3 regions of the Enterococcus diestrammenae genome follow, and region 3 is predicted to be linked to each of the others. Evidence: predicted binding sites of a transcription regulator. Region 3 holds the regulator's gene; each other region holds the start of a gene.
The links. Region 3 encodes NrdR, which represses ribonucleotide reductase genes. Its sites were predicted from a motif close to ACACNATATATNGTGT; they were not measured.
Positions count from the first base shown of each region.

Region 1: a site for NrdR is predicted at 6,742-6,757, ahead of nrdH (glutaredoxin-like protein NrdH). Genes of this name have one in related genera too.
Region 2: a site for NrdR is predicted at 7,217-7,232, ahead of nrdD (anaerobic ribonucleoside-triphosphate reductase). Genes of this name have one in related genera too.

Region 1 covers NZ_JBMRGR010000001.1:90,531-101,300, reverse strand. The annotation lists gene feoB (ferrous iron transport protein B) at 1-961, opposite strand, end outside; gene ACO03U_RS00485 (FeoA family protein) at 961-1,431, opposite strand; gene ACO03U_RS00480 (DUF92 domain-containing protein) at 1,727-2,635, opposite strand; gene nrdF (class 1b ribonucleoside-diphosphate reductase subunit beta) at 3,148-4,110, opposite strand; gene nrdE (class 1b ribonucleoside-diphosphate reductase subunit alpha) at 4,174-6,336, opposite strand; gene nrdH (glutaredoxin-like protein NrdH) at 6,436-6,660, opposite strand; gene nagB (glucosamine-6-phosphate deaminase) at 7,216-7,917, opposite strand; gene ACO03U_RS00455 (PLP-dependent transferase) at 8,035-9,132, opposite strand; gene ACO03U_RS00450 (homoserine O-succinyltransferase) at 9,221-10,165, opposite strand.
Region 2 covers NZ_JBMRGR010000007.1:21,220-31,989, reverse strand. The annotation lists gene ACO03U_RS06420 (ATP-binding cassette domain-containing protein) at 1-112, shown strand, start outside; gene ACO03U_RS06415 (hypothetical protein) at 149-1,303, shown strand; gene ACO03U_RS06410 (hypothetical protein) at 1,421-1,873, shown strand; gene ACO03U_RS06405 (cysteine peptidase family C39 domain-containing protein) at 2,008-2,451, opposite strand; gene dinB (DNA polymerase IV) at 2,889-4,028, shown strand; gene nrdG (anaerobic ribonucleoside-triphosphate reductase activating protein) at 4,125-4,727, opposite strand; gene nrdD (anaerobic ribonucleoside-triphosphate reductase) at 4,844-7,039, opposite strand; gene ACO03U_RS06385 (ABC transporter ATP-binding protein) at 7,537-8,304, shown strand; gene ACO03U_RS06380 (ABC transporter permease) at 8,294-10,351, shown strand; gene ACO03U_RS06375 (M42 family metallopeptidase) at 10,551-10,770, shown strand, end outside.
Region 3 covers NZ_JBMRGR010000002.1:292,039-302,808, forward strand. The annotation lists gene thrS (threonine--tRNA ligase) at 1-1,433, shown strand, start outside; gene ACO03U_RS02875 (hypothetical protein) at 1,555-1,734, opposite strand; gene ACO03U_RS02880 (MaoC family dehydratase) at 2,014-2,475, shown strand; gene ACO03U_RS02885 (Bax inhibitor-1/YccA family protein) at 2,477-3,187, shown strand; gene ACO03U_RS02890 (LCP family protein) at 3,264-3,962, shown strand; gene polA (DNA polymerase I) at 4,157-6,802, shown strand; partial or broken gene mutM (DNA-formamidopyrimidine glycosylase) at 6,870-7,709, shown strand; gene coaE (dephospho-CoA kinase) at 7,797-8,417, shown strand; gene nrdR (transcriptional regulator NrdR) at 8,785-9,255, shown strand; gene ACO03U_RS02915 (DnaD domain protein) at 9,306-10,745, shown strand; gene dnaI (primosomal protein DnaI) at 10,745-10,770, shown strand, end outside.

The DNA.
Region 1 (10,770 bases), on a different contig from region 3:
ACTCGCCAAAAAGGACATCATTGACCCAGTCAGTCCCCATCACGCCGACGGTTTGGATGGACAAATAATAGACCCCCCACATGGCAAAAGCAAAAATCGGCAAGGCCAAAATGCGATTGGTCACCACTTGGTCGATACGATCAGAGATGGATAGGCGCAAATCCCCTTCTTGAGTCATGCACAAAGTCATCAAACGACCGATAAATTCATAACGTTCATTGATCAAAATCGCATCGCTGGTATCGTCAAATAGTTTTTCAGTGATGGCGATAATTTCTGCGATGTCTTTTTGTTGAATTTTGGAAAGCTCCAACTGTTCTATGGCTAACGGATCTTTTTCGAAAAGTTTGATGGCGTAGTAACGGGCTTGTTTTTCCGGTACCGTATTTCCTAATACATCGATCATTTCAGTCAAGGCTGCCTCGACCCGCTCATCATAAGATGGAAACAGCGGTTTTTGTGCTCCTTGAATAGCGGTGATCATTTTTTGGACCCCTTGATCCAACCCTTGCTTCTTCAAAGCGCTCATGCCCACCACTTCAATACCCAAGCCATAAGCCAGTTTATCTAAATTGATGCGCTTACCGGACTTTTCTACAATATCCATCATATTGATTGCCAAGACCATAGGCAAACCGATTTCCATCAATTGGGTAGTCAAGTAAAGATTGCGTTCAATGTTGGAACCATCAATGATGTTTAAAATCCCGTCTGGCTGGCCACTAAGCATGTAATCTCGCGTCACCACTTCTTCAGGTGAATAAGGCGACAAGGAATAGATTCCCGGTAAATCTTGGATGGTAATCCCCTTGTCTTTTTTCAGTTTGCCACTTTTACGTTCGACGGTGACCCCTGGCCAGTTCCCGACGTATTGCAACGAACCTGTCAAGGCATTAAAAGTACTGGTTTTCCCACTATTGGGATTACCGGTCAGGGCGATTTGCATTTCTTTTTTTGACATCAGTTGGTGACCTCCCGTTCGACTAAGATGTACTCCGCCTCACTTTTGCGTAAGGATAGTGCATACCCTCTAAGGGACAGTTCGATGGGATCTCCCAAAGGCGCCAATTTTTTCACAGTGACTGCTACCCGCTTCGTCAACCCCATATCCATCAGCCGCCGTTTAATCGCCCCTTCCCCAAAAATAAGGACGACTTGACCAGTATCCCCCACAGACAGTTGATCCAAAGATAAAATTTCTTTACTAATACCAGCAGGCTTGACTTGGATTTCTTCTAAAATACTGTAATCCAAGGCTATCCGGTTATTGTGCAACAAAACAATACCGCTTTTGCTCTGTGTCTTCAGCAAGATCACTTCACTGCCGACAATCAAGCCTAAATCTTGCAAATGCTTTTTAATCTCTGGCTGTTCGGGAACGCCGGTGACTTGATACGTTTGATGCGGTGTGACATCAATTAATTTCCCCATTTAGTTAGGCCAACTTTCCTTGAGCAACGTAACCCAGTCTTTAAGACCCCCATCTCAAGCGACTGATAATCGTTCTCAATTGATTTCTAATTAGTAGAATAAAGCGATTTTCCCGAGAAGTCAATGGTCTTATGGATTTTGTAAGGAAATTCACATGAAAAATAAGCATGGTAAGAATCATGAAACTAAATGATTGAACGCTTTGGAAAATTTGAGGCTAAAAAACGCCGACTTAGAAGCATAGACCTTCCAAGTCGGCGCTAGCCATTTAAGAGAACATAATACCTAAAAAATGTCATAAACCTTGAAGCCAAAAGGCAAGCAACAGCGTCAATAAACCCGTCAATAAATTCACTGTATCATTGTTAAAACCCGGTAAGCCACTGATTTTGGTCGTAAGCTCGCCATGATGCTGCCGTTGTTCAGTGATCTTCCCACAAATGGCACAGCGGTATTTTTGTTGTACAGTCCCTCCCAATAAGCTGTCGATCCAAGTTGCCGCAAAGCCAGCCAAGGCCGGGACCCAGAAAAAAGCACAGGTAGTAGCCTCCGGGCGAAAAAGCTGATTGCCCCCCCACCAAAGGCCTGCGACAATGATTGCGGCCCCAGCACCGGCCATCGTTCCTAATAAACTAACGCCACCAGAAAGCCCTGACGCCAGTTTCCGACCACTTACGATGGACCGCGGCGCTTTGCTAGATAAAACCCCAATTTCGGAAGACCAAGTATCTGCTGCCACTCCAGCGATGACGGCGACTTCCGCCAATAAAAAAGGCAAACTTGCCTCAGTAACAGCCAAACTACTTTGCCCAGATACCAACCAACGTTGTCCCACCAAAACCGCCAATAATGGCCCACAGTTGGCCACTACCTGTCCAGCATCGCGAGCACCAGCTTTTTCAATAATTTCATGGGCATCAGTAGGATTTGGTGGAAGCCCCCACTTTTTCAATCCTTGGACGCCGTAACTCATGGCAAAAAACAATGCCAAAAAACCAGCCATCACCGGTGACAATGCAAATATCATAGAACCCAACAGGACCAGCATCACGGCGCCACTAGTCTGTAACCAATCCGCCAGCCAACTAAAGACTGCCAATAAACTAGTTCCCAACAGTCCTAGCAAGAGTAAGTAAAAAGTAATCACAGCCATCCCTCCATTGGCAATAGTGTAGCATAGTTCCACTAATTCAAGCGCCTTCATATTGGAATAGCCTCGCCTATAAAAAACAGGGCCACCCTGTTTTATCGATAAGGGATGAATTCCCTTTGCTTCGTAAATCTAGCAAATTGTTTTCTTGTAGGTAGCATGAGTACCGTGAAAAGGTGAGATTTAGCAGAGTCGAATTGGATTGACAGTAGCTCTGAAGATGCGTAATGAATTACTTAAATTTGTGGTGCTTGCACCACTTACTCTAAGTTTGAATGCGCAAGGCAAAGCTAAAGGTGCGTCTGCGCATTCAGTTCATCTAAACAAACACCGTTAAGATGAACTAGCAATGACAAATTTGGTCTTCATTTGGCATTTGCCGGTCTAGCTACCGTCAACCCAATTCCTAGGTCGCTAGATTTCACCTTTTGGGCATCAAAATATCGGCATGATAGGCCACTTAATTTCTGATACATCAGTCTTTTTGGAGCTTAATTTTTATAAGTTCTAAATCTAAAAAAAAACCGCCTCTCTTTTCAGAGAAACGGTCTCATAGCAAGGATTGGTTACATCCCTAACAAATAGTCATCATCTTTCATCGCTTCCACCGTCCCCAACAAATAACCGTTCCCCACTTGGGAGAAGAAATCATGGTTGGAGGTACCGGTGGAAATCCCGTTCATAACGATGGGATTGACATCGTCAGCGGTATCTGGGAATAAAGGATCTTGTCCCAAATTCATCAGGGCTTTGTTGGCATTGTAACGAAGGAAAGTTTTGACTTCTTCCGTCCAGCCAATGCCATCGTAAAGTTCAGCGGTGTATTGTTCTTCATTTTCATAGAGTTCATATAATAAATCGTACATCCAGCTTTTTAATTCTTCTTGTTCCGCTTCTGCTAGTTCATTGAAACCTAGCTGAAACTTATAGCCGATATACGTCCCATGAACACTTTCATCCCGGATAATCAATTTGATAATTTCTGCCACATTAGCTAGCTTGTTGTTTCCCAAATAATATAACGGGGTGTAAAACCCAGAGTAAAACAAGAAGGTTTCTAAAAAGACGCTGGCAATCTTCTTTTCCAAAGGGCTACCATTTTTATAGATTTCATTGATTCGTTCTGCTTTTTTCTGAAGATAGACATTGGTGTTGGTCCATTGAAAAATTTCTTCAATCTCAGCAGTCGTATTTAACGTAGAAAAAATTGAAGAGTAACTTTTCGCATGAACAGATTCCATAAACTGAATATTATTTAATACCGCTTCTTCGTGGGGGGTGCGGACATCCTTTCGCAGTTGATCCATGCCACTTTCTGATTGGACGGTATCCAATAAAGTCAAGCCACCAAAGACTTTTCCCACCAGATCTTTTTCTTCGGCAGACAGCTTGCGCCAATCATCCAAGTCATTAGACAAAGGAATCCGGGTATCCAACCAAAATTGTTCGGTCAGCTTTTCCCAAGTGGATTTGTCGATGACATCTTCTATCTCGTTCCAGTTAATCGCTTCATAATAGGTTTCACTCATCAGTATTGCCTCCTTTTATTTACCTCCGCCGCCTATGCTTGCGGGCTTTTATTCGGCCAGTTGCTAAATCACACAACTTTCACATTGATTGGAGCCGATTTCTTCATTGTCATCGGTAAAGGTGCGGACATAATAAATGGATTTAATCCCCTTGTTGAAGGCGTAATGGCGCAAAATATTCAAATCCCGCGTAGTTTGCTTAGCCGTCTCGGTCTTCCATTCGTACAAACCTGCTGGGATTTCCGAACGCATAAATAACGTCAAGCTCATACCTTGGTCGATATGCTTTTGAGCAGCCGCATACACATCAATGACTTTCCGCATATCCATATCATAAGCGGACTTGTAATAAGGTAGCGTATCATTGGACAGATAAGCCGCCGGATAATAGATTTTACCGATTTTCTTTTCCTGCCGTTCCTCGATCATCCGCGTGATTGGATGAAGACTGGCACTGGTGTCATTGATATAAGAAATCGAGCCGTTGGGTGCCACTGCCAACCGATTTTGGTGATACAAGCCCGTCGCTTGGATTTGATCTCGCAAAGCTTGCCAATCAGCTGCCGTAGGAATAAAAATTCCGTCAAACAACGCTTTTACGCGATCTGATTGTGGTTGATGTTGCCCTTGGATATATTCGTCAAAATAGCTACCATCCGCATATTTGGATTTTTCAAAGCCAACGAAAACCGTCTCTCGTTCTTGGGCAATTTTATTTGAAGCCACCAACGTCCAGTAATTCAACAACATAAAGTAAATATCGGTAAATTCAATGGATTCCGGCGAACCGTATTCCAGATGATTTTTAGCAAAATAGGTGTGTAGTCCCATCGCACCTAAGCCAATCGTGTGGGCTTCTTCATTGCCCTTTTCGATGGAAGGCACCACATCAATATGGGAATGATCCGTCACATAAGTCAACGCACGAGTCATGGCTTGGACTGACCGGCCAAAATCGGGACTAGCCATCAAATTGACAATGTTTGTCGAACCCAGATTACAACTAATATCGGTCCCCAATACTTCATACTCTTGTTTGCCATTAATCAATGACGGTTGCTGCACTTGCAAAATTTCTGAACAAAGATTACTCATGATGATTTTACCATCGATGGGATTGCTGCGATTGGCGGTATCGATATTTATCACATACGGGTAGCCAGATTCCTGTTGCAATTTAGAAATTTCATTTTCCAAATCGCGGGCCCGAAGCTTGGTTTTCTTGATGCGAGGGTCCGCCACAAGCTTGTCATATTCCGCCGTGATATCCAAATAAGAAAAAGGAACACCATATACCCGCTCTACGCTATAAGGTGAAAACAGGTACATCTCTTCGTTGTTACGGGTCAATTCGTAAAACTTATCCGGTACTAAAACACCTAGGGACAAAGTTTTGACACGGATTTTCTCATCGGCATTTTCCTTTTTAGCTGACAAGAAATTGATGATATCCGGATGAAAGACATTAAGATAGACCACACCGGCACCTTGTCGTTGTCCCAACTGGTTGGAATAACTAAAACTGTCTTCAAACAGTTTCATCACCGGCATCACGCCACTAGCTGCCCCCTCATAACCTTTGATCGGAGCCCCAGCTTCTCGAAGATTGCTCAAGGTGATGCCCACGCCACCCCCGATACGGGAAAGCTGTAAGGCGCTATTGATGCCGCGGCCAATGGAGTTCATGTCGTCCATGATTTGGATTAAGAAACATGAAACCAATTCTCCCCGTCGCTTCCGCCCAGCATTCAAAAAAGATGGTGTTGCCGGCTGATAACGCTGATGAATCATTTCATCTGCTAGTGTCAAGGCCAGCGCCTCATCTCCTTCAGCAAAATACAAGGCATTCACCGCCACCCGGTCTTCATAAGTTTCCAAGTAGTATTCCCCATCATTGGTTTTCAAGGCATACTGAGAATAAAACTTATAGGCTGCCATAAAGGATTTAAAGCGGAAATGTTGCTCTTCCAAAAAGCGGTAGAGTTTTTCGATAAATGCCGGTGAATACTGGGCCAAAAATTCCGCTTCCAAATACTCATGGTCTACCAAATAAGCTAGTTTTTCATGGATATCCGTAAAGGTCATGGTATTGGGTAAAACATTTTCTTCAAAAAAAGCGGCCAGCGCCTCTTGGTCCTTGTTTAACGGGATTTGCCCATTTACTGGTCGATTGATTTCATTGTTCAATTTATAATAACTGACGTCCGTCAATGTTTTCAGACTCATAGAAATCCTTCTTTCTGTTATCAAATTAAAATGGACTCACCAGCCACAATAGCTGGCAAATCCATTGGTAGCAGTAGCCAACGATGAATTAGTCCATAGTTAAGAAGCAAGTTGTCGCAATTGATCGGGACGGAAGCCGACAATCGCTTTCTCACCTTTCATGATAATAGGCACTGACTGGAAGCCGGCCGCCTTAAGCGTCGTGATTGCTTCAGGTTGTTGGTCGATATTTATTTCAGTAAAAGCAATACTATTTTCAGTCAAGAAACGCTTAGCCATCTTGCATTGCATGCAGTTATTTTTTGAATAGAGTGTGATATTCATCTTCTCGTCCTCCTACTTTTCTCTGTGTAGTCTCAGTATAGCGAAGCCTCCCCTGAAGTCAAAAGTTTTGCTCACAAAAAAACACAAGATATTGTGTTCTTACAATTTATAAAACACTATCTATTGTGTTTCAGTTAAGCTTTTACAACTGGTATATTTCATGAATCCGTTGCCTTTAGCAGAGAAATCGCGAAAAAAGATTAGTAAAAATTGAAAAAAGAGCTTGATAACACAGCTGAAGCAGTGTTATGTGACAGTAGTTCAAAGGCAAAGCTAAAGGTGCATTTGCACATACAGTTACATCTAAGCAGAAACCGCTAAGATGAACTTACAATGACAAATTGCTTTGTATTTGGCATTTGCCAGTCTAGCTATCGTCAGATCAATTATTAGATCGCTAAATTTCACCTTTTTCGTGACATCAAAAAGACAGGATGATACACCACTTAATTCCTGATACATCAGTCTTTTTGGGGCTTGAATTTTTATAAATTCAAGCTAAAAAAGCCGAAAGAATGCTTTCACACATTCCTTCAGCTTCCCACTTATTTGCGCTTATAATTTGGCTGCCGCTGCTTCGTCGACAATGACAATTGCATTGGCATGGTTTTGCAAGACCGATGCTGGCAAATGGTTCGTCACAGGGCCATTGATCATTTCGTTGATCGCGTCAGCTTTGTTGGCACCATAAGCCATCAAAATCAGTTGCTTGCCTTCCATGATTGAGCCGATTCCCATAGAAATTGCTTGAGTAGGGACATCTTCTACTTTATCGAAGAAACGTTTATTGGCTTCGATAGTGGATTCAGTTAAGTGTACCAAAGAAGTTTTCCCTTCAAGATCAGCACCTGGTTCGTTAAAGCCGATATGGCCATTAACACCAATCCCCAAAATTTGGATATCCACTGGATGCTTAGCGATCACATCATCATAACGCAGACATTCGGCTTGCAAGTCACTGGCTTTCCCATTTGGCACAAAAGTTTCTTTAAATGGTTTTTTATCAAAAAGGTTAGTGTTCATAAAATGACGGTAACTTTGCTCATCGTCCCCACCTAACCCGACATATTCATCAAGGTTTACTGAAACCATCTCAGAAAAATCCAAATCCGAGTTAGTCATTTCTTGATAAAGAGTGATTGGGGTACTGCCTGTCGCTAATCCTAAAGTCTTAACTCCTGCCGCCATACCTTCTTTGATTAGTTCAAAAGCTTTTTTGCCGCCTTCTTCAGCATTTTTTACGCGAATGATTTCCATGATCAGCCCTGCTTTCTTGTGTTTTGGTATAGTCCGATTATAGCACCATCTGTTTTTCATGGCAAATGTCTAGACCAGATTAAGGGCAGATTTTTAAGATTTTTTTGTCTCCCCGGTTTACTCAAAAACCGCCAAAGCAGTCTGTAAGTCAGCCAATAAATTCGCCGCCTCCTCGATACCAATCGATAATCGTACCAAATCCGGTGTCAGACCGTAACTTTCTCGCAATTCTTGCGGGATATCTCCATGGGTTTGCGTAGTGGGATAAGTCACCAAACTCTCCACTCCACCGAGACTTTCTGCAAAAGTAAATAGTTTCAAGGCCTCCAGAAAAGCAGGTACCTTGGTCGCATCCCCCACCCGCAAACTAATCATCCCACCAATTCCAGGATACAAGACTTCCTTCACCTGTGGCTGGGCTTGTAGCTGTTCAGCCAAGTAGCGGGCATTGCTCTCTTGCCGCTCCAATCGCAAGGACAAAGTTTTCAAACTTCGAATAAATAACCAAGAATCAAACGCCGCCAATGTGCCACCGGTGGTATTGGCCAACCAAGCCAACGCCTCACCATCTTCGGGGGATTTAGCCACGGCCACCCCAGCCAATAAATCATTGTGTCCACTGAGAAACTTCGTGCCAGAATGAACGACAAAATCGGCCCCTAAGGTTAAAGGCTGTTGCCGCAATGGTGTCAAAAAAGTATTGTCCACAATTAGCTTGGCTCCTTTGGCATGAGCAGCTTCAGCAATCCTAGCGATATCAAAAACTTGCATCAAAGGGTTGGTGGGCGTTTCCAGAAACACCGCCGCCACCTCGTCTCGTTCCAATAAGTCCAACACTTCTTCTTGCGCTTCGAAATAAGTAAAAGTTGCCCCCTGCTGTTCTTCAAGATAGTTAAAAAAACGATAGCTCCCACCATACAAATCACGACTAGCTAGTACTTGAGCCCCTCGCGGCAAAAGACCAAATACTAACTGGATGGCTGCCATTCCCGAGCTGGTTGCCACTGCCTGACTACCAGCTTCCAGCTGCGCTAGGGCTTCTTCCAATACAGTACGAGTGGGATTTTTGGTTCGGGTATAGTCAAAACCCGTGGAGGCACCAAGTTTGGGATGAGCATAGGTAGTCGATAAATGAATCGGCGCCGAAATTGCTCCGGTATAAGGATCACTGTGATTACCAATCTGAGCTAAAAATGTTGCGTTTTTCTTTGTCATAAACTGACACCCTTTCTTCTTTTTATTTTTTTCAACTCAACTGCGCTGCCGCTGCAAGCAAATTAGCGGGCTTTTTACTAAGGGTTGCTCAATGGTCTGCCTGCTTTGGCAACAGCAAGACGCTACCGATTTTCTCAATTTCATATGGAGTTACTTGATAGACATCGTTTAGCCAATTGTGGAAAAATAAGTAGGCGTGCCCGCGCCAGGTGTTTTTGATAGCATCGGTAGGGTAATTGTACTGGAAATAGTTTTCCGGAATTTCTGTCGCCAACCCGCGAGCCACATCTCGTTGGTACTCTTTTTTTAAAGTTTCGGTACTATATTCAAAATGACCTAACACATAGACTTCGCGATGATCGCGACTGACAAACATCGTCCCACCAATTTCTGGGTTTCGGGCAATGGTCATCAGTTGAGAACACCGAGCTAAAGCCTCCTCATCAATCCCCGTGTAACGGGATTGTGGCGTGTAAAAATAATCATCAAAGCCGCGGGTCAGACGATGATGTCCCACCGCTTTGTTGGCAAAAATCCCAAATAACTTTTTCTCATAAGGAACTTTCGCCACCTGATGATAGTGGTACAAAGCCGCCTGGGCACCCCAACAAATATGCAGCCGAATGGTGGTGTGCTCCTGCGCCCAATCAAAAATTGTTGTCAACTCCTGCCAGTAATCCACCTCTTCAAAGGCCAACTGCTCCACCGGGGCCCCCGTGACGATTAAAGCATCGTAACGCTTTTGCGCAATTTCCGGAAAGGTCAGGTAAAACTTGTTTAAATGATGGAGACTAGTATTTTTATGCTGATGAGTGGCAATTCGCAAAAAATCCACATCAATTTGTAAAGGACTTTGCGAAATTAGCCGTAACAATTGAATTTCGGTATCAATCTTGGTGGGCATCAAATTTAGAATCACCAAACGCAAGGGCCGAATATCTTGACTCCTGGCTCGCTTGGAATCGAGGGCAAAAATATTTTCTTTTTCCAAAATGACTTTGGCGGGAAACCCCTCCGTCAGTTTGATAGGCATACAGACTCCTCCTTTTCTAGTTCCATTGCTAACTTATGACTGCAGCCAAAAGCAAAAAAGGGTAAAAAAAAGCCTTCCATACAAAAAATGTATGAAAGGACGACTATTCGCGTGACCACCTTTATTCGTCGGTACATCACTGGACCAACCTCACCAGGTACTGCAACCAAGAATAAGTACTGGCTTGCAAGACCGTGGCGCAATAGCGGGCGCACCCGTCGAGAACTAGCGACTCCACCAAACTTGGTGGGAGGCGTTCGCCCTCGTCTGCTCAAAGACCATCTTCCCAAACGCTTCAAATGCCCCTTTTCACCCCTCGGAGCTCTCTGTAAAAATCCACGCTTCGTACTCTTCTTTTCAAAGCAGTCATTATGTTGTTTTCGTTATTATAGAGAATGGCAGAAATAATGTCAAAAGAATTCTGAAAATTTCTGCATATTTCTCATAGGACACGGGCAAATTCCGAACATTCCTTTGACTCGGCGCTTTTTTTGAGCAGCTTGACAACACTGCCACCCTTCGTCAGAGTAAGTTAGAAAGCCGTAAACAACTCATAAAAGCCTATCTAAAAAAGATGTTTATATGACATTCTCTTATTTAAATAT
Region 2 (10,770 bases), on a different contig from region 3:
TTTGAAGTGTGCAAAGCGTGATGGTAGAGCGGTTTTGTATAGTACTCATAATTTAGAATTTCTCGAAGAAGTAAATGACCAGGTTATTATCTTAGGTGATCCTGGAAATTAGGAGTTCAAATATTCATGAGGTTTACTGGAGGTAACTATGTCATATTTTGGATTTTTAGCAAAGCAATTTTACAAGAAAAGAAGTAATTTATTGATTATCGGAATCTTTCTGACGCTCATTTTCTTCTATGGACTCTCCCTGCTGAATACTAATCCGAAAGGAGAATTCGTTAGTCAGATTGACTCACAACTTGAAGAGCTAGATAAGCAGAGGAAAGAAGGAAATCTAGAAAGTGATACCGAACATTCGGAGTATACGACTTTTTTGAACCAGCAATATGATCAGCTACTTAACATAAAGAAAGATTATTCTCGTGGTGACCATAAGAAGGCGTACACAGAATATCTTACAATCTTAAAGGATATGAAAAAGCAGATAGGAAATGAAGAAAGTCGTCCGACTTGGTGGGCCGAATCAGTTGAAAAACAGATTCTGTATCTGGAAGCACTATCTGAGCAGAATATTCCGTATGAAACACCTGGGGGACTATCCTCCGCATTCGGATTTCCTTTAAAAGTTGTAAATAATCTTTTTCCAATTCTTATGACTTTTGTAGTGGTTTTGCTTGTGACTACTATCTTTGTTTCTCCATATATTGGGACTCTTAATAAGGACTCAGTTTTACCCTATCCGATTATCTTGGAAACTCTTCAAAAACTACTCCTGTCTTGTGGTGTTGCTGTAGTTGTGATTGGTTTAACTATCTGCATTTCTTGGATAACCGGTAGTTTTGTTGGAGGAAGCAGCTCACTTGAGTTACCTATTTTCAAATATGTGGATCAAAAACTGTCTGTTTCTCCGATTAAATCGATCTTACCACAAGCAGTGCTGCTATACAGTGTTGCATTATTTTCAGTGGTAACAATCACCTGTCTAGTGGCAACAATATTGAAGAATAGTTTGAGTACTGTATTCACAGCGCTAATTATCAATATTATTCAAATGTTTGCTATACCTCAGTTACCTCAACTTACAAAAATTGCTCATTTGCTCCCAGGTGTATATCTTGAATCTGGAAACACAGTGACAGGTATTCTAAGTGAAAATTATCATAATTCAAAGATTACGCTCCAAAATGGGATTATCGTAAATTTGCTGATCACCACTATTACCTTTTTTATTATCTATTTGGTTATGCGTTTGGAACAGCAACATAAAAAAGTCAAATATAACACAGTCGTAGGAAAATAATTTGCGAAATTCGCAAGCTATTTTTTGTATGGCATCATGATTCAGTTTTTAAATCTATTCAAGAAATGTTGTTTGTATGTTTGAAGGGAAGTTTGAGAAAAGAGAGGGGAAAAAAGTATGATTAAAAAACTAATTGTTTGTCTTTTTGCTGTGGTAGGATTGGGATTAGTCTATGGTACCGGGAATGTTCTCGCCTGTGAAGGTAAAACTCATGATCATGGAGTGGTTACTTCAGAAGTTGGGAATGTTCTATTAGAAAGCTCAATTCAACAGATTGTCCAAGAGAATGATTCTATAGATGACGAAGGAGAGCTGATAATTTCTCCAAGAGCAGTTTGTGTTAAATGTTCCGGATTTGCTGCGATTAAGTGTAAAGGAAATATGGAAAGGTATGATACTTCGACGCATAATACTCTCTTTAGTGGAAAGTGTACCGTTACGTATTATCGTTCAGAACGGCAAATTGTATGTACCAATTGTTTTTATGTGCAGGCACAAAGTGGGAAACATGATTGTCATGAGACCCACAGTAAGTGTTCCAAAGGAAATTACAATGTTTGTCCACTGTAGTACCTAAAGAGCTTGAAATCCAAAGGTAATAAAAGAGGTAGGACTGGTATTAATAGTTGTGATTAATAAAAATGAGAGAGCAGGCGGGGGATATCTCGACCTGTTCTTTTCTGTACAATGAGGTAGACTTCTAATTAAATAATCATAATACTAGCAATCATTGCAGAGAGTTGGGAAGGAATTATAATGTTAAAGTAAACACTGAACATGGATGCTAAAAACAATCCCAGTATATGTGAAATAATTGAAGGTAAAAAAACTATAAGTACTATAAGTACTTTTACCGTCAATCCGTTGAGCAATTTTGCATAATATAGTTTCATAAAATTTTCTTCAATTGCTAAATTTGCTGTTGAAGATTCAATATCAATTTGAACAATACATGGTATCCAATTAGCTAAGAATTTATTGATATTATTTTTTATATCTCCAAAAGATGTACCATTTATTGTATTTTTTATTAGTGGTCGTATTTCACATAATGACATATTCTTATTAAAATAGTTATTCAGTATCATGCCTATACAAGCAGCTCCACAGTCGTCTCTGGAGGTTTGTAAAATCACTTTAAATTTCACAGAAATCACCCTATATTAGTTGTGTTTTAGGATCAAAAAGTTTGTTTAGCATTCCTTTGTACCCGGCTGTACCTAACGATTGACGAATATCCTTAGCAGTATCTCAATCCCTAACATCCAGTATATGTAACCTATAGCATCGTCGAGCATATAGCTGTTCTTAACTAACTTATCTTTATCTGTACTAATGTTATCCTTAGCATTCACTAGTATTTGAAGAAGCTTTTGGTGAGTCAGAGTTATTTTGGTAACCTCATTGTGTATTGTCAGATACGTAATTTGGATACTAGAGATATTCTCTTCTTTTTGTTTGTAGCCAACCACGGTCTAGTTTTAAAGGGCTTTGTTAAGAATTGCTACCAGCGACGGCCGGGATTGAACAAGAACGAATGTTTGGTTTATAATAGCTATGAAAACAATTGCCGAGGAGAAAGCCCATGAGTGAATTACAGTTTCCTTTGAAAAATGATACCTCTCGTAAAATCATTCATATTGATATGGATGCTTTTTTTGCTTCGGTGGAAGAGCGGGACAATCCCGAGTTGGCGACTCATCCTTTAGTTATTGCCCGCCATCCTAGTGACACTGGCGGACGTGGCGTGGTGACTACAGCAAACTACCGCGCGCGGCAGTTTGGTATTCATTCAGCCATGAGTGCCCAAAAAGCGTATGAACTTTGTCCTGAGGCGATTTTTATACCTGGTAATCATGAAAAATACCGCCAAATCAGCCAGCAAGTACGTCAGGTTTTTCGTCGGTATACCGATATTATCGAGCCGGTATCTATCGATGAAGCCTATCTGGATGTGACCCATAATAAGAATAATATCCAATCAGCGGTGAAAATTGCTCGTCTGATTCAACAAGAAGTCTGGGAAGAAGTGCATCTGACTTGTTCGGCAGGTGTCAGTTACAATAAGTTTCTGGCCAAGTTGTCCTCTGATTATCGGAAACCCCGGGGCTTGACGTTGGTTGCGCCAGATGAAGCGGTGGCTTTTTTGCAAGCTTTACCGATTGATAAGTTTCACGGGATTGGCAAAAAGACCTTGCCACGGATGCACGAGTTAGGGATTTTCACTGGTGGGGACCTGTATCAAAAAAGTGAGATGGAGTTGATTCGTGAATTTGGCAAGATGGGCTATTCACTATATCGGAAAGTACGGGGGATTCATGACTCACCGGTTAATGTCACGCGGGATCGCAAGTCCGTCGGTAAAGAGCATACCTATGGCAGCCCCTTGTCAGGAGAAGATCAGGTACTAGGACAGCTGCGTAAAATCGCTGAAGAGGTAGCGGTGGCTTTGAAAAAAGTCGGCAAGCATGGGCAAACGGTGGTCTTAAAAGTCCGCTATGCCGATTATACGACAGTCACCAAGCGCCACACCTTAAATCGCTATGTCGCAACCAAAGAAGCAATTTTTTCAGAAGCTAGCTTGATTTGGGAAGAAATCTTAGGCGTCGAACAGGGGATTCGTTTGTTGGGAATTACTTTGACCAATCTGGATCCAGTAACTTATGAAAATATCACCTTGCCTTTGTGGGAGTCAGATAAAAATAGTGATCTTCATGAGAAATGATTTTTTGACGAGATCAAACTTGGTGTGCCCGCTTTTCAAATAAATACCCCCCTGACTCACCGCAGATGCTGGAAAGTCAGGGGGGTATTTTAGGGTTTAAATCAGTTTTTGCTTATGAATTTGTTCGAAGCTTTCTTCCGCATCTTTACAGTGCTCCCAAATGATTGCCCGGCCAGCAGCCAAGGACTTTGGTACATCGATGATCCGTTGGTTACTGCTACCACGAAATTGGAGGTTTAAGTTGCGTTTGCTAAGCTCAAAGCGACCGTCCACAAGGATATCGATTTGTTGAAGGAGGGCCAGTTTATCAGGAGTTTCCAAAAGAAGTTCCTCGAAAGTATACCCCGTCCAACTCCAAATGTCCTTGCTATTGCCAAATTCTTTCCGCACTCGCTGGACGACTTGCAAGCAGACGGCAGTATTGAGAAAAGGTTCGCCTCCCAGTAAGGTCAACCCTTGGACGTAATCATGAGCCAAGTCAGCAATGATGGTTTCCTCTAGCTCAGGGGTGAAAGGCGTACCGTAGTGAAAGTTTTGGACGGCTTTGTTAAAACACCCCTCGCAGGCAAAGAGGCAACCAGAAACGTAGAGACTGTTTCGCACCCCTTCGCCATCAACAAAATTGAAGGGTTTATAATCGGCAATCTGGTGTTGGCTATATTTTTCTGATAGCCATTCTTGCGGTTTAGGATTACGCATAGCAAAACTTCTTTCTAATAAGGAAATGGGGTAAAAGAGGGGACTGTGACCGTAAGTTGCCAAGACACTTTTGGGCACAATCCCGTTTAAAGAGTTATCTGAATAGTTGGTGCTGCTTATTTCATATGTTTAACCCGTGAGGAAATTTCTTTGTGGCGACCGTGAACCATTGGACGTGCTTGTGGGTTTCCGAGATAGCCACAAGTTCGTTTCACCACGTCACAAGTTTTTGGATCATGGTTGTGACATTGGGGACATTCGAAGCCTTTTTCAGTAGGGGTGAAGTCGCCTTCAAAGCCACATTCGTAGCAGTGGTCAATCGGAGTATTGGTTCCGAGATAGCCAACTTTGTCGTAGGAGTAATCCCACACTGCTTCCAACGCTTTTGGATTTTGTTGCAACATCGGGTATTCACAGTAATGAATGAAACCACCAGAGCAGTATTTTGGATAGTCTTTTTCGAAGTCCAGTTTTTCAAAAGGTGTCGGATTTTTGCGGACATCATAGTGGAAACTGTTGGTGTAGTAGTCTTTATCAGTGATGTTTGGCACTTCACCGAATTTTTCAGTGTCCAAGCGGCAGAAACGATCCGTCAAACTTTCAGATGGGGTACTGTAGACGCTAAAGTGATAGCCGTATTCATTGCCCCACGCATCGGCATGGGCTTTGAGTTCTTTGACGATGGCTAAGGTGAAGTCTTTAGCGGTTTGGTCGTGTTCCCAAGCGCCACCGTAAAAGGCAGAAGCGACTTCGTACAAACCGATATAGCCAAGAGAAACAGTTGCCCGTTTATTTTTGAAGAGTTCGTTGACATTGTCATTGCGGTTGAGGCGTTTACCAAAAGCACCATACATATACAAAATAGGGGCATTGGCAGGGGTAGCTTCTTTACAGCGTTCTACCCGGTAGACGAGGGCATCTTTGACAATTTCCAAACGTTCTTCCAAGATTTGCCAGAATTTATCTAAATCGCCACCAGCTTCCATCGCAATCCGCGGCAAGTTTAAGGTGACCACCCCTAAATTCATCCGGCCGACATTGACTTCTTGGCCGTTTTCATCTTGCCATCCTTGCAAGAATGACCGGCACCCCATCGGTACTTTGAAGCTTCCGGTGAGTTCCATGATTTTGTCGTAGTTCAAAATATCTGGATACATCCGCTTAGTGGCACATTCTAAGGCCAACTCTTTAATGTCATAGTTGGGATCTTCTGGTGCAAAATTGACTCCTTTTTTGATGGAGAAGATCAATTTCGGAAAAATAGCCGTCCGGCGTTCGCTACCCAAGCCATTGATGCGGATTTGTAAGATGGCCCGTTGGATTTCCCGTTCAAACCAGTTTGTTCCTAGACCAAAGCCCAAGGAAGTAAAAGGCGTTTGACCGTTGGAAGTAAATAGCGTATTGATTTCATACTCCAAACTTTGCATGGCGTCAAAAATATCTTTGCGAGTTTTTTCTTTAGCAAAGGCTTCTCGTTTTTCTGGGGATTCAATCCAGCGTTCCGCATCCGCCAAATGTTTCTTGTAATTTAGTTTGGCAAAAGGCGCTAGGAGTTCATCGGTACGGTCTGCAGAACAGCCACCATATTGGCTAGAAGCCACATTGGCGATGATTTGTGAGATTTGTGCTGTTGCGGTTTGAATGGATTTTGGTGATTCGACTTCAGCGTTGCCAATTTTGAAGCCATCGTTTAGCATGCCTTTGAAGTCAATCAAACAACAGTTGGTCATTGGCGTGTAGGGATGATAATCAAGATCGTGGTAATGAATATCGCCTTTTTGATGGGCGTTGGCCACATGTGGGGGAAGCATCTTTAAGCCAATCGACTTGCCGACAATCCCAGCGGTTAAATCCCGTTGTGTATTGAAAACATCGGAATCTTTATTGGCATTTTCATTGACCACCGTGCGATCTTTGTTGATCAATTTGCCGATGGTGAAGTTGATATCAGTGGCTTTGCTACGAGCAAAGTCCCGTTGCGTACGATAATTGATATAGGCTTGGGCCAATTCATACTCGTTTTTTTCTAAAAGAATATGTTCCACCACGTTTTGAATTTCGTAGATTTTGACATTTTCAGTGAAACGTTCGGCGATTTCCGAATCCACTCGTTCGACGATTTCCAAAATCCGTTCATGATCCAAAGGGGAAAGGGGTTGCTCTTCCATGACTTCTTTTTTGGCTTTGACTAAGGCATCGTAAATTTTTTGGTCGTCAAAATCCACATGGCGCCCGTCGCGTTTGATGATTTTAATCTGGGTGAGGCGGGGGTGAACCAACGTCTCTGTTTCATTTCTTTTTAATTCCATCATAGTGAGTCACTCCTTATTTCGTTCAGCTTAAAGGAAGTCGGATACCCGTCTTCACTAAAAAAGCCTCTGACCAAACTCGTGAAAAAAGACACCATTCACAAAAAAATGGCGATGGCGGTCCTGATTGTCTGCTGGTCATTTGTCATATTCTATCATATCTGAAAAATCAGAAACAGGCAACTATATATAGTGTTATTTCTGGATAAAAACGAATTAACAACACTAGATGTTGTGTTTGTGAAGTTGAAAATTTGAATGAAAACAGACTGGGGTAAGCTTTGCGCTTGTCCTATCATCTCAAAAAAAACACTGGGATGCAAAACATTTTCCTATAAAAATTTGTAGCTTTTCGAACAAGGCTTGTTCTGACGGTAATGCAGAAAAATTCTTTAAAAAAAGACTGCTCATAGAAGTTTAAGAAGATGGGAATTGTTGTTTTTGGCGATTCTTGATAGTATGAAGAAAACCAAGGAAGTCAGAGTTGAAAGAGGTAGTCTATGAAAAAAATTATCGATGTCAAACATTTAAGCAAGACTTACGGCAATCGTTTTAATGAAACAAAAGTGTTGGACAATCTCTCCTTTAGTGTGGCAGAAGGTGAATTTGTCGGCATCATGGGTCCAAGTGGGGCAGGCAAGACGACCTTGATGAATATTTTGGCTTCAATTGCCTTACCGACCTTTGGTACTGTCGAAGTGGCGGGCAAAGACGTCACCAATATGCGGGAAAGCCAGCTGAGTGATTTTCGCCGGCAAGATTTGGGCTTTATTTTCCAAGAATTTAATCTCTTGGATACCTTGACAGCCAAAGACAATATCATCTTACCCATGGCGATTGATCAGCTACCGGTGAAAGAGATTGAAACCCGCCTGCATCAGGCAGCAGACTTGTTGGGCATCAGTCTTTTGTTGGATCGTTATCCGGCTGAACTTTCCGTGGGACAACGACAACGGGTCGCGGCTGCCCGCGCCATCGTCGTCCGTCCGAAAGTCATCTTTGCTGACGAACCCACCGGCGCTTTGGATTCAAAATCAGCTACTGAACTCTTGCATTACTTGACCAAAGTCAATCAAGAAGATGATGTTACGATTTTGATGGTGACCCACGATCCCTATACTGCCAGCTATTGCAATCGGATCTTATTTATTAAAGATGGTGTCTTTTTTTCAGAAATCGTCAAGCGGGGTAGTCGCCAAGAATTTTTTGATAAGGTGATCGATATGCAAGCCACGATTGGCGGAGGAGGCCGACGTCATGCTCACTAAACTGTTTTGGCGGAGTTTTTTGAAACAGTATAAAGATTATACAGTTTACTTCATCTGTATGACTTTTGCGGTGATGATCTACTATTCCTTTGCCGCCATGACAAGAGACCAACCTCTGGTACAGCGGGCGCAGCCAGAGATTCAGATCTCCAGCGTCTTAAGTCTCGGAAATTTGGCGATGCTGCTGATTCTGATCTTCTTTATGTTGAGTGCCAATCGCTTTTTTGTGGTCAAGCGCTACCGCGAGATGAGCTTATACCAGCTCTTTGGCCTGCGAAAGCGCCGGATTATGAGTCAGTTTGTTTTGGAAAACTTCGCGATGAATGTGGCCGCCTTTGTCACCGGCATCTTGATGGGTATCATTTTTTCGAAATTGTTTGCCATGATTTTGGTAAAAGCCATGGATCTGGATTTGACGAGTCATTTTTACCTTTCCTTATCTTCGGTTTATGGGACTTTGCTGGCTTTTTTGTTGATCTATGGAGGGATTGCTTGTCAAAATGCCTGGCTGATACGACGGAATCAATTGCAGGATCTTTTCGGGCAGCGGTCGCAAAAAATTCTGCGAAAAATGCGGGGCTCTCGCTGGACGGGACTTTTAGGCGTATTGGGCTTAGCTTGCTTACTAGTCGGGTATTGGCTGTCCTTTTTTATCCGGGAGTATATCATCGCTTATATTTCCGCCACTAACCGTTATGGCATCATCTTATGGCTCCCATTTTTGGTATTGACCTTATGTGTGGTGGGGACGTACTTGTTCTTTCGCTTTACCTTACCGACTTTTTTTCGCTTCTTGCGACGGTTTCGTAAGCACGCCTATCAACATTTGCGGTTTTATGCTTACGGGAATAGTCCGTTTCAAATATTGAGTCACTGGCGTTCTTTGGCTTGGGCGACTTTAGCGACTGCTGCGGCTTTGACTGTGATAGCTGGTGCGCTGTCTTTTGTGACCATTCGTTCGCAAGTCTTGCGCAATAGCAATCCCAGCGACTTTCAAGTGCGGGGAGAAGATACGGAAAAACTGGCCAGCCAATTGGCACAACTCGGGGGCAAAGTGACCCACACCACTACCTTGCATTATAAAGTGACCATGGCTCATACCACCCGCTTGTTTTTGCGCACGGATAAAAGCCAACAAGTCCAGCTCTATGATTTATTGACTGAAGAAGAATACCGCGCCTTCGCCAAACAGCACCCGGACTTGCCGGCGGTTCAATTGAAGAATGACCATGAGGCGGTGATGTTCGAGTATGGCTACACTACATTTCGCAACACAACCACGGTGGACCATCGCTTTACTTTACCGAAATTGCCAACTCTTGAAGTGAAACAGTTTTATCCGGATTTACTGGGGGACACCGAGATGCGTTATGGCATGGGAGTCTTAGTCGTTACTCAGAAAACTTATGATCAGGCGACGGGTGTCGTGTATCCCATCGCTATGGTGGAAGCCAAACTCCCCGCAGAAAAAGGGTGGTCGCTGACTTTAAATGACACGTTGCCTACCAGTTGGGGGGATGAAATCTATTACCAGTATTCCTATGCCAACCAGAAATTAAGTGGGCAACTGAGTACCGATCAAAACCAGCTCAAGGGAACCAGTCAATCCGGTCAGCAAAGTTATAATCGGCTAAATCTGATCAATCGGTACCAAGAACTACGCCAACTGCGACGAGAATCGGGGATTTTTGTCTATGTCGCTGTTTTTATCGGAATGACCATCTCGGTGACGACCGCTGGCATTATGATGCTCCGCCTGTTTTCACAATTGGCTAATGAGACCCGGAATTTTCAACTCTTACGCAAATTAGGAATTTCCCGCAAAGCGATTCGAGGGATTATTCATCGGCAGCTGGCTTGGGTTTTTGCGCCACCGATTTTGTTGATTGTCTGTCATTCGAGCTTTGCGATCCATGTGTGGGCCCAGTTTATTCACAGTGAAAGCTACTGGCTGGCTTACCTCTTTTGTGTAGTCATGGCCTTGATGTATGTCCTTGCTTATGGAATCACTTCCCATTTTTTCATCCGGGCTGCGGAAAGCGATTAAAAAGTTTTCTCATCGGACATTTTTTATCCCCCTTTTTTTCCAAAAAAGTTACCCGGCATGCTATAATACGCCTTAGTGAAATGAAGCTCAGTGAACAAGTCGAGTGAACCAAAGCCGAGACCGCAGCAAGCGCCTCAGCTTTTGAGCAACAGGCTTCTGTTCTACTGGGACTTACTTAATTGATAAAGGAGCAAAGGCAATGCTTGAAAACAAAGAGGAGCAATTGTTAATTGACCTCACATCTGCACGAGGAGTTCCCGGAAATGAAGAAGAAGTGCGGGAAATCTTCAAATCCTATGCCCAACCGTTTGCCGAAGATATCTTCTTCGACGGATTAGGTAGCGTCATCGCCAAACACGTAGGTGAAGGTGGCGGACCGAAAATTTTTATTTCCGGTCACATGGATGAAGTCGGCTTTA
Region 3 (10,770 bases):
CAGCTTATCGTCAAGGGGAATTTGTCGATCTCTGCCGCGGGCCTCACGTACCTTCAACAGGCCGGATTCAAGTCTTCCATTTGTTGTCAGTGGCGGGGGCATACTGGCGTGGCGATTCCAACAATCATATGATGCAACGGGTTTACGGGACAGCTTTCTTTGATAAAAAAGCTTTGAAAGAATTTATCCGTATGCGAGAAGAAGCCAAAGAAAGAGATCATCGGAAACTAGGAAAAGAACTAGACTTGTTTATGGTATCTCCTGAAGTAGGTTCTGGCTTACCTTTCTGGTTACCAAAGGGAGCGACTATTCGGCGGATTATTGAACGCTACATTGTGGACAAAGAAATTAGTCTCGGTTACCAGCACGTGTATACACCAATTATGGCAGATGTTAATTTATACAAAACTTCTGGTCACTGGGATCATTACCATGATGACATGTTCCCGCCAATGGATATGGGGGATGGAGAAATGTTGGTTTTGCGACCAATGAACTGTCCTCACCACATGATGGTTTATAAAAACCATATCCACTCTTATCGTGAACTGCCAATCCGCATTGCAGAATTAGGTATGATGCACCGTTATGAAAAATCTGGTGCTTTGAGCGGCTTGCAACGGGTTCGGGAAATGACGTTAAACGATGGACATACCTTTGTGCGTCCAGATCAGATCAAAGATGAATTCAAACGTACGTTGGATTTGATGACTTCCGTTTATGCTGATTTCAACGTTACTGATTACCGTTTCCGCCTAAGCTATCGTGATCCGAATAACACTGATAAATACTTCGACGATGATGCCATGTGGGAAAATGCGCAAACTATGTTGAAAGCCGCTATGGATGAATTAGGGTTGGATTATTTCGAAGCAGAAGGGGAAGCCGCTTTTTATGGACCAAAACTTGATGTCCAAGTAAAAACAGCTCTAGGAATGGAAGAAACGTTGTCAACGATTCAATTGGACTTCTTATTGCCAGAGCGTTTCGATTTGACTTATGTGGGTGAAGATGGCGAAAATACTCACCGTCCAGTAGTCATCCACCGGGGAATCGTTTCAACGATGGAACGTTTTGTCGCTTATTTGACTGAAGTGTACAAAGGTGCATTCCCAACTTGGTTGTCACCAGTTCAAGCGACCATCATCCCAGTTTCTGTCGATGCTCATAGTGATTATGCTTATGAGCTGAAAGAGCGCATGCAAGTCTTGGGTCTACGGGTGGAAGTGGACGATCGCAATGAAAAAATGGGGTACAAGATTCGCGGTTCCCAAACACAAAAAATCCCTTATCAAATTGTTATCGGGGATCAAGAAATGCAAGATGCGACGGTAAATATCCGTAAATACGGTAGCAAGGAAACCGAAGTAATGCCTGCCAATCTCTTTATCGAATCTTTGGCAGCCGAAGTGAAAAACTATAGTCGGGTTTAACAGTTAAAAGAAAAACAGGAACTTTTGACTGATTATTTGTAACATAATCGAGGTTCTCGGTGCCGTTGTAAGACGAAACCGAGAACCTTAAGTTGTTTTATAGACTAAGGGATTATAAGTTTTAATCTATGTAAACTCCTGTTTTATCAAGGGTTATAGAGAGTTTCATGCTGGTTTTCGATGGTGCAAAAAAGGTGTAATTTAGCTCCTTAGAAATTGGATTGACTGTAGCTAGACCGGAAAATAATATGCTATGAAGCAAAGGAAATAAATTGTTTATTAACAAAACATGTGTTGCCATCGATAATTAGCCTCCATGTATTCTTCAAGTTAAGCTGATTGTAACACCGTATGGGAGTTTGTTTGTGTCCAATGAGTATAGTAGGTCACTTCATTTGAATAAGTCTTTAGACGGATTTCTTTTTCTCTCAAGAAGTGTAGGATAGGTAAATAAAAGGATTTAAAAAAACGAAAAAATTTCATTTCCAAGTAAAACTCAATAAACAAAACTTGCACTTTTAAGGGGTTTTGATAAAATTGAGTTAGTTTTATATGACATCTATTTTCGGAGGAATATGTTTTGCAGATAAATCGAAGCAAAAAAATTGGCAAGACCATCGATGAAATTGCGGAAGGAGACTCGCTATCCTTAACGGAATCCATTGAAGACAGTCAGCTGTTAATCTATTTAGGACTGACAAATGATGCAAATCCGTTGTATATCCAGCATGAGTACGCCCAAGAAACCGAGTACCAACGACCAATTGTGCCTTCAGTGATGTTGATGGGGATTATCACTTCGGCCATCAGTAAGCATCTACCGGGTCCGGGTTCCCATGTGGTGAATTTCTCAGTAAACTTCATCGAGGCGGTTTATCATTATGAAACATTGACTTTTGAGTTTGAAGTGATTAAGGTGGATAAAATGAAAGATGTGGTGACAATTTCGGTAGTAGCCGTAAACGCCGAAGAAAGCCGCGTGTTAGACGCCGTAGTAATGGTGCAACCACCATCAAAGAAAGAGAGTGATGAAATTGGATAACATGAACAACCAATCTCCTAACCGTTTCCAAGCGACAGGGGTAAACATTGGTGCGTTGAATAAATTTTACGCTAAGGTTTACGGTATTTTCGCTGCAGGTTTGGGTTTAAGTGCATTGACTGCTTATCTGGGGGCCAATGTTTTCAAATATCAAGTACTGAATTTTATTGATCGTTTTCCCCTTGGTTTTTGGGGCTTATGGATCATCCAACTGATTTTAGTCGTGGTGATGAGTCGGAAAGCTAGCAAAAATCCCGCTTTAACGATGGCCGGCTTCCTCGTTTATTCGCTGTTGACAGGTGTGACTTTGACTGTGACGTTGATGGTTTATAGTCAAGCGACGGTGGTTCAAGCATTTGTTACTGCTATGGTTACGTTTGCCGGGGCTGCAGCGGTGGGGATGTTTATCAAAAAGGATTTGAGTATTTTCGGACGTATCGGGATTATTCTAGTCTGGGGCTTGATTATTACCATGGTGCTAAACGCATTTGTCTTCCATAGTACTGGATTAGATTTAGTATTAGCCATCATCGGTGTAGTGGTCTTCACTGGCTTGACAGCTTATGACAACCAGATGATTCGTAAATATTACTTCCAATTTCAAAATCAAGAAAATACCGGGATTGCCGCTTTCTGTGCGTTGCAATTGTACCTGGATTTTATCAATATTTTCTTATATTTGTTACGAATTTTCGGTTACGACGACAATTAATCAAGAATCAAGTAATGATCAAAAAGCTATTTCCCCAGTGGGTGAAATAGCTTTTTGATATTAAGGAGGAATTAGGATGGAAACGCTGTTTATTTTTGATGATGGAGCATCCTCAACGTTTTTTCTTTATGATTTAAATGACGGTAACAATCGCCTAATCCATTTTGCCCCAATCATCCCTATCAAACAATTTACTTTAGGACAGCTTTTTGTCCGTGAAACGCCAGAAAGATTTATGGAGATTGTCAGCATAGCTTTTGGCCGTTCTGTATCAAAGTATTTGATTGTGACGAAAAGTGAAGGCTTGGCTGCTGTTCGTGAAGCCGGTCTTAATCAATCAGGCCATTTTCTGGTGGAAAATCCCAGCGCGTTTACGGCAGTCAAAAATGGCAAGCACTACCCCGCAGGCCCGCTGTCATTGAACCAAGAGGAGATTGAGGCTTATATTAGCTGGCAAATCGATGAGGATGGTGATTTTGGTGTCTTTACTAGGCAAGAAGATGTAATTCGTTTGCTGAAGAAAAAATTGTTAAAACCAAAACTTTCTACCATTACTAAAAATATCGGGACTGTCAATACCCATACCCGCACCAATTTGGGGATGCGAGATATGTTGAAATTGGGCAGTGGCTACTTGGCCAAAGGGGATGCCCGCATGTTAAAAACGACGGTTCCATCAAAGGGTAGTTATCAGCTAAGTGGAACTTTTCCTTATCAATTAGGGCAGATTGATTGGGAGAAAAATGAGATCCAGTTGCGCAAAGAATTACGTTAGACTAAAGCAAGCATTCTTTGCAAGAGTCTCGCAATTGAAGTACTTGCTATCCCTAAGCGGTGAAACCACGAATAAAAAAGTCCTTTTCAATGTTTTCATAGCTGTTTTTTGTTAGAATAAAGAAGGATTGCTACTGAAAAAGCAAGGGGATAGCTGAATTTTGTTACTATCCAATAATTTAAAGGGGTAAACTTATGACCAAGAAAAAATTATTGCTAATCGACGGTAATAGCGTGGCTTTTCGAGCTTTCTACGCTTTACACAACGCGATGGAAAAATTTAAGAATACTAATGGCTTATATACCAATGCGATTTACTCCTTTCACTTGATGTTTGACAATGTGATGGCAAAAGAAAAACCCACTCATGTGTTAGTGGCTTTTGATGCTGGGAAAACTACTTTTCGCACGGAGATGTATGATGCCTACAAAGCAGGTCGGGCCAAAACACCTGGGGAATTTCGGGAACAATTGCCTTACATTCGTCAGATGATCAATGCCTTGGGAGTTCAGTATTATGAATTGCCTAATTATGAAGCAGATGACATTATCGGAACGCTAGCAAATCAAGTGGATCACGATGAATTTGATGTGGTGATTGTTTCAGGAGACCGAGATTTGACGCAACTCGCGACAGATGACATCAAGGTAGACATCACCATCAAAGGCGTCTCGGATATTGAAACTTACACCCCAGCACATATCGCGGAAAAGTATGATGGCTTGACGCCAAAACAGATTATCGATATGAAAGGCTTGGCAGGGGATACTTCGGACAATATTCCTGGGGTTACTAAGATTGGCGAAAAAACGGCGATCAAATTGTTGAAGGAATATGGAAGTGTTGAAGGCATCTACGAACACATTGATGAATTGAAAAAAAGCAAGATGAAAGAAAACTTGATCAATGATAGAGAACAAGCCTTTCTTTCAAAACAACTCGCTACCATCAATACTTCAGCACCGGTAGATATTGCGATTGATAGTCTACTTTATCAAGGAAAGGACCTGGAAAAGCTGATTCCTTTCTACCAAGAGATGAATTTCAATTCCTTTTTAGATAAGCTCAATGTGACCGAAGCGGTGCCTGAGATGACAGCAGTACACTTCAAAGTGGTTGATGAATACACAGAAGAGATGTTTACACCAGAGATGGCTTTGTATGTGGAGATGTTAGGTGAAAATTACCACACAGAGGAGATCGTAGCTGTTGCATGGGGGACGGCAAAGGACATTTATGTCACCAATCATCCGGCTATTTTTGAGAATTCCTTCTTTCTCAAATGGTTATCAGCTAAGAATCAAAAGCAAGTTTATGATGCCAAACGGACCTATGTCGCCTTGAAACACTACACCAACCAGGCAACGGAAGGAATTTCTTTTGATGTCTTATTAGCGGCTTACCTCTTAGATACCAATGACAATTCCAATGATATTGCCGGTGTGGCACGACAGTATGGGTATACTGAGATTCAGACGGATGAAGCGGTTTATGGCAAAGGGGCGAAGCGAGGCCTGCCTGCTGATGAGGAAGACCTGTTTGCTCATCTAGCTCGTAAAATTCAAGCAATTCATTTTCTGACGCAACGCCTCGATGCCGAACTACATGAAAAAGACCAAGCCAATCTCTTCTATGATATGGAATTGCCTTTATCTTTTATCTTAGCTGATATGGAAATTGCGGGTATCACTGTAGATCCCACTCGTTTGCAAAGCATGAAGGGCGAATTCTCTAAACGCCTCCAAGAAATCGAAAAGAAGATTTATGAAGAAGCCGGCGAAGAGTTCAACATCAATTCGCCGAAACAGCTGGGTGTGATTTTATTTGAAAAGATGGGCTTACCTGTGATCAAAAAGACCAAAACGGGTTATTCAACAGCTGTGGATGTCCTGGAGCAATTGCGGGAACAAGCACCAATTGTCGATGAAATCTTGAACTATCGTCAGCTGGCTAAGATTCAATCGACTTATGTCGAGGGTCTGCTAAAAGTGATCGCACAAGATGGTAAAGTTCATACCCGCTACGTTCAAACCTTGACCCAAACTGGGCGTCTAAGCTCAGTCGAACCCAACCTACAAAATATCCCGATTCGCTTAGAGGAAGGACGAAAAATCCGCCAAGCCTTTGTACCACGAAAGAAAGACTGGTTGATCTATTCCTCTGACTATTCGCAAATCGAGCTGCGGGTCTTGGCGCATATTTCTAATGACGAACATTTGAAAGCAGCCTTTGTAGAAGGACAAGATATCCATGCCTCCACAGCGATGCGGGTCTTCGGAATTGAAAAAGCCGCCGATGTCACTCCTAATATGCGACGCCAGGCCAAAGCGGTAAACTTTGGGATTGTCTACGGCATTTCTGATTACGGTCTCTCCCAAAATTTGGGAATTACCCGAAAGGCTGCTCAACAATACATTGATACCTATTTTGAAAAGTATCCTGGAGTGAAAAGTTACATGGAAGACATCGTCCGGGAAGCCAAAGATCAAGGCTATGTGGAAACCTTGTATCATCGTCGTCGCTATTTACCAGAAATTAACTCACGCAACTTTAACTTACGTAGTTTTGCCGAACGGACAGCAATCAACACACCGATTCAAGGGAGTGCTGCTGACATTCTCAAAATTGCTATGATTGATTTGGCACGACGCATGAAGGAAGAAAAACTAGAAGCTGTGATGTTGTTGCAGGTTCATGATGAGTTGGTGTTTGAAGTACCAGAAAAAGAGTTGACTAAGTTGGATGCCTTGGTTAAAGAAGTCATGGAACACGCAGTGAGTCTGAACGTCCCATTGATTACCGATGCCGCTTGGGGCGCAACTTGGTACGAAGCGAAGTAACTGAATCAAGATGAACTAGCCTCCTGCAAAAGATTGCGGGAGGCTTTTACGAAGGGATATGAAAGTGATGCCAGAATTACCAGAGGTGGAGACCGTCCGTAAAGGCTTGGAACAATTGGTGGAGGGGAAAGTGATTGAAAAGGTGACCGTCCACTGGCCTAGAATCATTGAGGAGCCAGATGTTCCGTTGTTTTGTCAATTGCTGAAAGGTCAGCGAATCTTGGCTATCCAGCGAAGAGGCAAGTTTTTAATCTTCAAACTAACAGATCATGATCTGGTTAGTCATTTGCGGATGGAAGGGAAATATGAGTTTTTCCCGGAAGCAACGACTGCACAACTCACTAAGCACACCCACGTCCTCTTTGATTTTACTGATGGGAGTCAATTACAGTATCGCGATGTTCGCAAATTTGGACGGATGGCTTTGCTAGCAAAAGATGGTGCCGACAGCTACAAAGGCATTCAACAATTAGGGCCTGAACCTTTGCCAGATCAGTTTGTTCTTCAAGAATTTAAGAAGGGCTTACGGAGTTCCCACAAAGCCATCAAGCCATTATTATTGGATCAGCGTTTGGTGACAGGGTTAGGTAATATTTATGTCGATGAAGCCCTGTGGCAAGCAAAAATCCATCCAGAACAGCCCGCCAATACGCTGACTGATGGGGAGATTACGACGTTGCGTGAGGCAATTATCGATGTTTTAGCCCGTGCCGTGACAGCAGGGGGGACGACGATTCGGACCTATCTAAATGCTCTAGGAGAGGCTGGCACATTTCAGCTTTCACTAAATGTCTATGGTCAAACGGGAAAACCATGTCCTCGCTGCGGCCGAGAAATCATTAAAATCAAAGTCGCGCAACGGGGGACCCATCTCTGTCCCAACTGCCAAACACTTCGAGTGCGAAAACCGCGGCAACCAGTGGGTAAGATGTCACCAGTAAAACCTGGATCACAAGAGAAGGGTCCTTCAGAACATCATGTGAAGCACCCATTGATGTCAAAAAATAGTTTTATCCTTGGGGTCACCGGTTCCATCGCGACTGGTAAATCAACGGTAGTGGAAGTCTTTTTAGAGCAGGGGATACCAGTAGTGGATGGGGATATCGTCGCTCGTCAAATCATGGAACCAGGGCAACCGGCTTTGGCTCAGGTAGCAAAGACTTTTGGACAGAAGGTATTACAATCAGATGGAGGGTTAAATCGTCAAGCGCTAGGAGAAATCGTGTTTAGTCATCCGGAAAAACGCCAACAGTTGGATCAACTGTTGGATCCTTACTTGCGACAAGAAATCATACGCCAGTTGCAAGAAGCTGCCAAAACCGCTCCTTTAGTGGTTGCAGATATTCCGCTACTTTATGAAAAAGGGTATGAGCAATATGTGAATCAAGTGGCGGTGGTTTATATTCCCAGAGAGGTTCAGTTACACCGTTTGATGGAACGGGATGGCATCAGCGAAAAAGCTGCAACGCAACGGATTGATAGCCAATTGGCGATTGACACAAAAGCGGAGCGGGCTGATTGGGTCATTGACAATCAAGGGACGCGAGAAGAAACACGCCAACAAGTAACAGCATGGCTTCTTCAGCGAGAAAAAGGACTACCATTAAGAAAATGATTGGGGTTGCCTCAGGTGTGTTGGTTCGGCCCTACTGATTTTCTTGGGGAATCACTATCTAAGAGCAACCCATGAAAACTTTCAGCGTGCCCTGAAAACCTATTGACCAATTTTGGCTAGTTCGGGTTTTAGACCACAGCTGAAATGCATATCAAGCAATCATTTTTAAAGAAACCGTGGCCTGCTCTAACGAATTGCCACGGTTTTTCAGGGTCGACAGATTACTTAAGGAGAGTTTTCTGTTATAATTATTCAAGATAAGAAGTACAAAATCACGGCAAAAGGCCGTTTACACGTTTGCTTACAGAAGCTGCACCAAAAAAGATGATGCTTCGAGAAGCTATTATTTAAAGAAGAAGGTGGAATTATGCGTTGTCCAAAATGTCACCACAATGCCAGTCGAGTCATCGATAGTCGTCAAACTGACGATGGCCGAACGATTCGCCGTCGTCGGGAATGTGAAAATTGTGGTTTTCGCTTTACAACCTTTGAGCGGATTGAGGAAACACCGCTTTTGGTGATTAAAAAAGATGGTAAGCGAGAAGAGTTTACGCGCGAAAAAATCTTAAGAGGTTTAATCCGTTCGGCAGAAAAACGTCCAGTGGCCATGGAACAGATGGAACAGATTGTCGATGAAGTTGAAGAGCGGGTACGGAGCCTTGGAGAAAATGAAGTCTCCACGATCCTCATAGGAGAGTATGTGATGGAAGCTTTGAAGGATGTGGATGAAATTTCTTACATCCGTTTTGCTAGCGTCTATCGCCAATTTAAGGACATGTCTGTGTTCTTAAAAGAGTTACAAGAAATTGTTGAAAAGGCCAAGAATAGTGACAATTGATTACGTAATTGCGCTGTCGGTGTTGGTCAAGACTAAAGGAGCGTTAGCATGTGGACCATGGGAAAAACACGTTAAAACCAAAAGATATCTATCGTCCCTTTAAAGCACGTGGGCTGACGACTGAAGGAGCCCAAGCCCTGGCTTATCTTTATCAGCCGGTGACGGGCAGTGATGCCATCGCGGTGTACCAGTCGTTACTTGGGGATGCTGAAGATGACACCCAAGAGGAGTTTCTGCACATGGACGCTTTTACTGCTTTGGATATGGGGAGTCCGCGTTTTTTGGCTGCTCGTCATCAATTGGAAGGCCTAGGACTACTAAAGGTCTATGTCAAAGAAGATCGCGAACTTGGCCCTCAGTATTTATACGAATTAATGGAACCAATGGCGCCGGTGGCTTTTTTTCAAGATGAGCGCTATTGCCAGTTGTTACTGGCGAAGGTTTCACGACATAAGTTTAACCAATTAGCTCAACGGTTTGCTCCAAAAACGGTGGATATGACAAGTTATCGGCAAATCACCAAGCGTTTTGCGGAGGTCTATGGAAAAGCCGCTCAAGGATCAGGGGGGCAGTTAGCCAATCAAGATATAAAGGCTGCCACCACAAACTATCAACAGTTGGCTGATGTCGGTCAATTACAAGTGACACTGGCGCATTTGGACTGGCCGTTTATGAAGGATCTAGCTGAAAAAGAGCACCTCGCTCGTGAGCTTTTCACGGAAGAGTTGCGAGAAAAACTGGCTTTTTATCATGAGTTTTATGGTTACCAAGAGCTGGAATTGATTGAGCTTTTAGGAGATGCCGTGGTATTAAGTGGGGGGCAGCTTAATCTAAAAAAATTGGATCAAGTAGCCGAAAAACGCGCCCAAGAGCCACTTCGCAAAACAAATTACCCAGCCAAGAATGAGGCTTCTGATAATTTGGAGCAAGTTTCCGATGTAACAGAAAACGATTTGGCAATTCGGAGGCGCAATCAGTTTCTTGCCAAAGGCTATACCGAGGCAGATTGGCAAGCTATCCAAGCGATGGATACTTACCCTCCATTGAAATATTTGCAAGGACTAAAAAAGGCCAAACGCAGCTTTGTCACTAAAAATGAAGAATGGTTGTTAAAAGACTTGGTGGCAAAATCACCTTTGCCCAATCCAGTGATCAATCAATTGATGAATTATGTGTTAGTGGATCAAAATAAAAGTGATCTCAACGCCCGTTTAGTGAATACGATTGCTACCGATTGGTCGGAAAAACAGTTGAAAACTCCTGAAGCGGCATTGGACTATGTGCGGCAACGCAAACTAGAACAACTTGCGGAAAAGGAGCAAAAAGAACAACGACGTCAAGCAAACAACAAACGCTTTGGCAATAACCGACTACAAAAAACCGAAAAACTTGAAGATTGGTCCCAATACCAGGTACAGACAAATCCTGAACTGGAAGCAGAGTTGGATCGTAAAATGAAAGAATTTTTGGAGGAAGAAGGTGAAAAATGATGGATGATGTCGGTAAAAATATCAG